Regions from separate parts of the Streptomyces sp. NPDC004134 genome, predicted to be linked through region 2. Evidence: riboswitches for the same ligand, from Rfam matches in the RefSeq annotation. Region 2 holds a riboswitch; each other region holds the start of a gene.

Evidence for each region. A riboswitch is a leader RNA that binds a small molecule or an ion and turns the genes downstream of it on or off. The one in region 2 is predicted to bind cobalamin.
Region 1: another riboswitch for cobalamin. It lies ahead of ACFYVJ_RS17975 (ribonucleoside-diphosphate reductase subunit alpha); the one in region 2 lies ahead of metE (5-methyltetrahydropteroyltriglutamate--homocysteine S-methyltransferase).
Region 3: another riboswitch for cobalamin. It lies ahead of ACFYVJ_RS30945 (ABC transporter substrate-binding protein); the one in region 2 lies ahead of metE (5-methyltetrahydropteroyltriglutamate--homocysteine S-methyltransferase).

The regions. Positions count from the first base shown of each region.
Region 1 covers NZ_JBIAMS010000013.1:50,707-52,955, forward strand. The annotation lists gene ACFYVJ_RS17960 (carbon starvation CstA family protein) at 1-107, shown strand, start outside; gene ACFYVJ_RS17965 (YbdD/YjiX family protein) at 104-307, shown strand; gene ACFYVJ_RS17970 (GNAT family N-acetyltransferase) at 403-921, shown strand; cobalamin riboswitch at 980-1,126, shown strand; gene ACFYVJ_RS17975 (ribonucleoside-diphosphate reductase subunit alpha) at 1,249-2,249, shown strand, end outside.
Region 2 covers NZ_JBIAMS010000005.1:4,608-6,856, reverse strand. The annotation lists gene metE (5-methyltetrahydropteroyltriglutamate--homocysteine S-methyltransferase) at 1-985, opposite strand, end outside; cobalamin riboswitch at 1,191-1,347, opposite strand; gene ACFYVJ_RS08815 (ABC transporter ATP-binding protein) at 1,472-2,249, shown strand, end outside.
Region 3 covers NZ_JBIAMS010000033.1:9,985-12,233, forward strand. The annotation lists gene ACFYVJ_RS30940 (FecCD family ABC transporter permease) at 1-458, opposite strand, end outside; gene ACFYVJ_RS30945 (ABC transporter substrate-binding protein) at 455-1,312, opposite strand; cobalamin riboswitch at 1,487-1,678, opposite strand; gene ACFYVJ_RS30950 (GNAT family N-acetyltransferase) at 1,773-2,195, shown strand; gene ACFYVJ_RS30955 (ArsR/SmtB family transcription factor) at 2,244-2,249, shown strand, end outside.

The DNA.
Region 1 (2,249 bases), on a different contig from region 2:
AGGAGAAGCAGGAGCTGGCCGCGGCCGGGCTGGGCAGCGGCGGCGGGTTCAAGGCGGGCGCAGGACCGGGCGCAGGCGGCGGTGCGCGGGACGGAGGCGGGTCGTGACCGGGACGGCGGCGCTGGCTTCGGCCGGGCGCAAGGTCTGGTGGTACGTCCGCGAGGTGATCGGCGACACGGCGTACGAGCGCTACGTCGAGCACCTGCGCGGGCACGACCCCGAGGCGAAGGTGCCCACCCGGCGCGAGTTCGAGCGGATGCGCACGGACGCGGGCGACGACCCGCGGAAGGGCTTCCGCTGCTGCTGAGCGCGGCACGGCGGAGACTGCAGGTGTACGGGCCGCCGCCCCCGGCTTCCGGGGGCGGCGGCCCGTTGTCGGTGGCGCAGGGCAGACTCGGGGGCATGGACTTCACGGTGCGGCCGGTGCGGCCGGAGGAGTACGAGCGGGCGGGCGAGCTGGTCGCCGAGGCGTATCTGGCGGACGGGCTGCTGACGTTCGGCGCGGACGACGAGTATGTGCACGAGCTGCGGGACGTGCGCCGCCGGGCGGCGGCGGAGCGGGCCGAGGTGCTGGTCGCGGTCGAGGGGGACGCCCACGCGGTCGGCGGGGACGTGCTGGGCAGTGTGACGTTCGTGACGGCGGGGTCGCCGTTCGCGGAGCTGAGCGGCCCGGGCGAGGGCGAGTTCCGGATGCTGGCGGTGGCCCGCGAGGCGCGCGGCCGGGGCGTGGGCGAGGCGCTCGTACGGGCCTGTCTGGACCGCTCCCGGGAGCTGGGCGCGGACCGGGTGGTGCTGTCCAGCACCCCGGACATGGCCACGGCCCACCGGCTGTACGAGCGGCTGGGGTTCGTCCGCACCCCGGCGCGGGACTGGCTGCCGCTGCCGGGTCTGCCGCTCTGGGCCTTCGTCGCGGACCTCTGACGCCCGACCGACACGCGACACAACATATAGGGGTGCTCCCCTGACGAGCTACTAGATGTATGCTCGTCCTAGCTGCCGACGCAGGGGAATCCGGTGGAACTCCGGAGCTGTCCCGCAACGGTAAGCGATGTACGGGCATGCCTGCCACGCGCCGGCGGTCCGTATGTCGTGAGCCCGAAAACCTCCGGCAGCGATCGATGACGTCCGGGTCTCGTGGATTGGGCTCGCGGACGCACACGGGGTTGCCTCGACGGATTCGGCATGCCCGCCTGCGCCCGTACCGCAGCCTCTCCCGCGCGGCCCCGCCGAACGAGGGAGAGCAGCATCTTGACGATCGCACCACCGGCCGCGCCCACGGAGCCCGCCTCCGCCACCCCCCGCGCCGGCGACGGCCCGGCCGCCGCGCTCACCCGCACCCTCGCCGAGCTGACCGCCGACCTGCCCGCCACCGACCCCGCCAGGGTCGCCGCCGACGCGCTGCGCGGCCTCCCCCAGAGCGCGCAGGGCGCGCGTGGGCGGCACCCCCACCCGGGCTCCCGCGAGGCGGAGTTGCGGGAGCTGGCCACCGCGGCCGCGGCGGCGCTCATCGCCGAGGAGCCGGAGTACTCGAAGCTGGCCGCCCGGCTGCTGACCCGGGCCGTCGCCGAGGAGGCCGCCGGCCAGGGCGCCACGAGCTTCTCGGCCGCGATCGCCGTGGGCCACCGCGAGGGCATCGTCGCCGACGCCACCGCCGCGTTCGTACGGCGGCACGCCGCCCGCCTCGACGCCCTGGTCGACGAGGCCGTCGCCGAGGGCCGCGACGACCTGTTCGGCTACTTCGGACTGCGTACGGTCTCCACCCGCTACCTGCTGCGCCACCCCACCGAGCGCGCCGTCATCGAGACCGCCCAGCACTTCTTCCTGCGCGTCGCCTGCGGGCTGGCCGCCGGCGACTCCGACGCCGCGGTGGCCGAAGTCGCGGAGCTGTACGGGCTGATGAGCCGCCTCGGCTACCTGCCCTCCTCCCCCACCCTCTTCAATTCCGGCACCCGCCACCCGCAGATGTCGTCCTGCTACCTGCTGGACTCCCCGCTCGACGAGCTGGACTCGATCTACGAGCGCTACCACCAGGTCGCCCGGCTCTCCAAGCACTCCGGCGGCATCGGCATCCCCTTCACCCGGGTCCGCTCCCGCGGCTCGCTGATCCGCGGCACCAACGGCCACTCCAACGGCATCGTCCCCTTCCTGCGCACCCTGGACGCCTCCGTCGCCGCCGTGAACCAGGGCGGCAAGCGCAAGGGCGCCGCCTGCGTCTACCTGGAGCCCTGGCACGCCGACGTCGAGGAGTT
Region 2 (2,249 bases):
GGTCGGCGAGCCCGAGGAGGGTGCCGAGGGTGGCGAGCGCCCGTTCCAGATCGCAGGCCCACACGTTGCGGCCGTCCACGACGCCCGCGACGAGCCGCTTGCCGGGCAGCCCGCCGACGGCGGCCAGCGCGTCGAGCTGGTCGGCGGCGGCGCCGGTGAAGTCCAGCGCCAGGCCCTCGACCGGCGCCTTGGCGAGCACGGGGAGGGCGTCGCCGAGGCGGCCGAAGTACGAGGCGACGAGGAGCGCGGGGCGGTCGGCGCGGGCGCCGAGGTCGCGGTAGGCGCGCTCGGCGGCGGCGAGTTCCGCGGGCGTACGGTCCTGGACGAGCGCCGGCTCGTCGAGCTGCACCCACGCGGCGCCGGCCGCGCGCAGATCGGCCAGCACCTCCGCGTACACCGGCAGCAGCCGGTCCAGCAGCGACAGCGGCTCGAAGTCCGCGGGCGCGCCGGGCGCGGGCTTGGCGAGCAGCAGGTACGTCACGGGCCCGACCAGCACGGGCCGCGCCGCGTCAGGACCGAGCGCCAGCGCCTCGGTCAACTCGGCCGTCTGCTTGGCCGCGTCGGCGGTGAAGACGGTGTCCGGGCCCAGCTCGGGGACGAGGTAGTGGTAGTTGGTGTCGAACCACTTCGTCATCTCCAGCGGCGCCGCGTCCTGCGTGCCGCGGGCCATGGCGAAGTAGCCGGCGAGCGGGTCGGCCGCGACGGCGGCGCGGTGGCGGCCGGGGATCGCGCCGACCATGACGGTGGTGTCGAGCACGTGGTCGTAGTACGAGAAGTCGCCGGTCGGCACCTCGTGGACGCCGGCGCCGGCCAGCTCCCGCCAGGTGGCGCGGCGCAGCTCCGCGGCGGTGGCGCGGAGTTCGCCGGCGGTGACCCGGCCCTTCCAGTAGCCCTCGACCGCCTTCTTCAGCTCCCGGTGGTGGCCCTGCCGGGGGTAGCCGTACACGGTCGCCCGTGCCGCCGCGGCTGCGGACTTCGCTGTCACGGAGATCTCCTTCGCGAGATGGATCCCTGAGATCCCGGGACCGGAAGGAGAGGGGGAGACAAACGCGAAGAAGGCAGCGCGGCGCGTGGCCGCCGGTCCTGCGCGGCGGATTTCCGCATGCCTGCCTGGTACGTCACGTGCGCCGACCCGCCCTCGAGGTCACCGGGATGTCCGCGCACGGAGGACCCGCGCACGGGCAGCGGGCAGGTCTTCGGACTCGCGGGCAGGTCCGTACGCGCACTCGCGCGCACGGGCGCCTAATGGCCGTCGCTTCCCGGATCCGCCGGATCCAGTGCGTATGACGGCGGTCGTTCCCGCTCACCGCTGCGGGGCAGTCCCGGATTCCCACCGGGTTCCCTCTTGCGACGCCACCGCCTGGCGGACGGGGCGAACCGGCTGCACGGGCCAGTGTAGGCCGCCCCTCCGGCAGCGGAACGGGCCGCCGCCCTTGACCCCGACGCAGGGTCAACCTCCGAGCATGGCGCCATGACCACGAGAACCCCCGCCGTCGAGGCCGCGGGACTGCGCAAGGCGTACGGCGGCCGCGAGGTCCTCGCCGGCGTCGGCCTCACCGTGCCCGCAGGCACCGTCTACGCCCTGCTCGGCCCCAACGGCGCCGGCAAGACCACCACCGTCCGCATCCTCACCACCCTCCTCGCCGCCGACGCCGGCACCGCGCGGGTCGCCGGCCACGACATCCGCCGCGCGCCCGCCCGGGTGCGCGCGGCGATCGGCGTCACCGGCCAGTTCTCCGCCGTCGACGGGCTGCTCACCGGCCGCGAGAACCTGCGCCTCATGGCCGACCTCGGTCACCTCGAACGCCACCGCGCCACCGCCGTCACCGCGGGGCTGCTCGCCCGCTTCGGCCTCGCCGACGCCGCCGACCGGCGGGCCGCGACGTACTCCGGCGGCATGAAGCGGCGGCTGGACCTGGCGATGACCCTGGTGCCGGGACCGCGGCTGATCTTCCTCGACGAGCCGACCACGGGACTCGACCCGCGCAGCCGCCGCGAGTTGTGGGACGTCGTCCGCGAACTCGTCGCCGAGGGCACCACCGTGTTCCTCACCACCCAGTACCTGGAGGAGGCGGACCGGCTCGCCGACCGCATCGGGGTGCTCGACGGCGGCCGGCTCGTCGCCGAGGGCACCGCGGCGGAGCTGAAGCGCCGCGTCACCGGCGGCCACGTCGAGCTGCACGCCGCCGACGCCGCGCGGGCGGCGGAGCTGGCGCGCCGGCTGCCCGGTGCGGTGGCCGACCCGGCGG
Region 3 (2,249 bases), on a different contig from region 2:
TCGGTGCCGAGGGCGAGGACGTAGACGGCGACGAGCGCGGCAAGGGCGCCGGCGAAGGCCGCGAGCGGCAGCGTGAAGAGGCCGAGGACGGTGACGTTGAAGACGACGACGAGCACGGCGCCGACCGTGGCGCCCGAGGAGATGCCGAGCAGCATGGGGTCGGCGAGCGGATTCCGTACGAGCGCCTGGAGCGCCATCCCGCACACCGCGAGCCCCGCCCCGACCGCCCCGGCGAGCAGCACGCGCGGGAGGCGCACGTCCCACACGATGGTCTCGCGCACGGGCGTCCAGCCGGGGTCCGCGAGGGCGGGGTGGAGGCGGTGCAGGAGGATGCCCCAGACCTGGCCGGCGGGGACGCGCACGGAGCCGAGGGCGACGGCGGCGGTGGCGGAGACCAGCAGCAGGCCGAGGAGGAGGACGAGCAGGGCGGGAAAGGGCAGCGCCCGGGCCCTCGTCACCGGAAGCGGTCCGGATGGAGCTGGCGGGCCAGCGAGTCGACGGCCTCCGGGACCCGGACGCCGAGGACGGTCGAGGACAGCGGGAGCACCGCGAAGCGCTCGTTCCGTATCGCCGGGACGTCCTTGAGCGCCGGATGGGAGAGCAGGAACCGCTTCTTGTCGGCGACGGACTGGTCGCCGTAGTCGTAGATGACGACCACGTCCGGTGCCCGGGCGGCGACCTGCTCGAACGACACGTCGCCGAAGGTCTTGCCGACGTCGGCGAAGACGTTGGCGCCGCCGGCCAGTTCGATGATCTCGTTGCCGATCCCGCCGCCGCCCGCGGTGAACGCGGTCTTGTCCCCGCTGTCGTAGACGAAGACCTCCGCCGCCTGTGCCCCGGCGACCGCCTCCCGCACGCCGTCGAGCGTCCCGTGCAGCCCGGCGAGCAGCTTCTCCGCCCGCCGCGGGACGCCGAACACCTCGGCGACGGTGCGTATCTCGCGGTCCATGAGGTCCACCGTCACCGGCGGGTCCGCACACTCCTCCAGGCTGAGGTAGGAGTCGATGCCGGCCCCGGCGAGCGCGTCGCGGCCGCGGCCCTCCTCGAAGGTGCTGGCGAACCCGCCGTAGACGAAGTCGGGTTCCGCGGCGAGGAGCGTCTCGTACGAGGGGTACTCGCCGGCGATCACCTCGATGCCGTCGTACGCCTCGCGGTAGGCGGGCAGGATCTCGTCGTCGAGATAGCCGGTGCCGACCATGGACTTCTCCAGCCCGAGGGCGAGCATGATCTCGGTGACGTGCTGGTTGAGGGTCACGGCCCGCTCGGGGGGCCGCTCGTAGACGGTCTCGACCCCGCAGTTGCCGACGGTCACGGGAAACCCGGGCGGCGACTCCCCCTCCGCCCGCCCGTCGTCCCGCGCGGGCCCCCCGCAGGCGGCGAGGAGCAACAGGGAAAGGGGAACGACCACACGCAGCGACCGCACCGGGCCGCGCAGCAGGGCACGCACGACGGCGCACGCTCCTCTCCGGGGAAATCCGCCCCAGATCCGCCGAGGAGGCGACGACGTGAGTCTCCTGGCTCTCGGTTCGCCGCCGGCCCCTGGCCTTCCCACCCCCGCGGGGGCAGTGGCCTGTTCGGAGCCGGCTCACCGATCACAGTGGCGGGACCGCACCGGATTCACACCGGCTTCCTCGTTCCGCCGTCGCCTTTGGAGGCGCCATCATCGCAGACGAACCCCCCTCCGGGGGAGGGCGCGTGACGTGCACGACAGGCACCCCGGAGCCACCCGCCGCCACCTGACCGGCGGGCGGCGGCCCGTTAAGGTGTAACGCATGGAATCGATGAGCGGCCCTTACGAGATACGGGCCGGGGTGCCCTCCGTCGCGGACTTCCGGCGGTTGCGGACCGGGGCCGGGCTGTCGGACAAGGCGGCCGAGGCGGCTGCCGCCGGGTTGCCGCACACCTGGTACGGGGTCGTCGTGTACCACCGCGGGGTGCCCGTGGGGATGGGGCGGGTCGTGGGGGACGGGGGGACCGTGTTCCAGGTGGTGGACATGTGCGTGCTGCCCGACCACCAGGGGCAGGGGCTCGGGAAGCAGATCATGGCGGCGCTCGTCGCCGAGCTGGACCGGCGGGCGCCCGCCACCGCGTACGTGTCGCTCGTCGCCGACGGGCCCGCGCGGTTCCTGTACGAGAAGTTCGGCTTCGCCGACGTCGCCGGGCACGGCTCCGTCGGCATGTACCGCGCGGGCTGAGCAGCCGCGACGCCCGCCCCGCGCCTCGTACGGCCATACGATAGGCGCATGCCG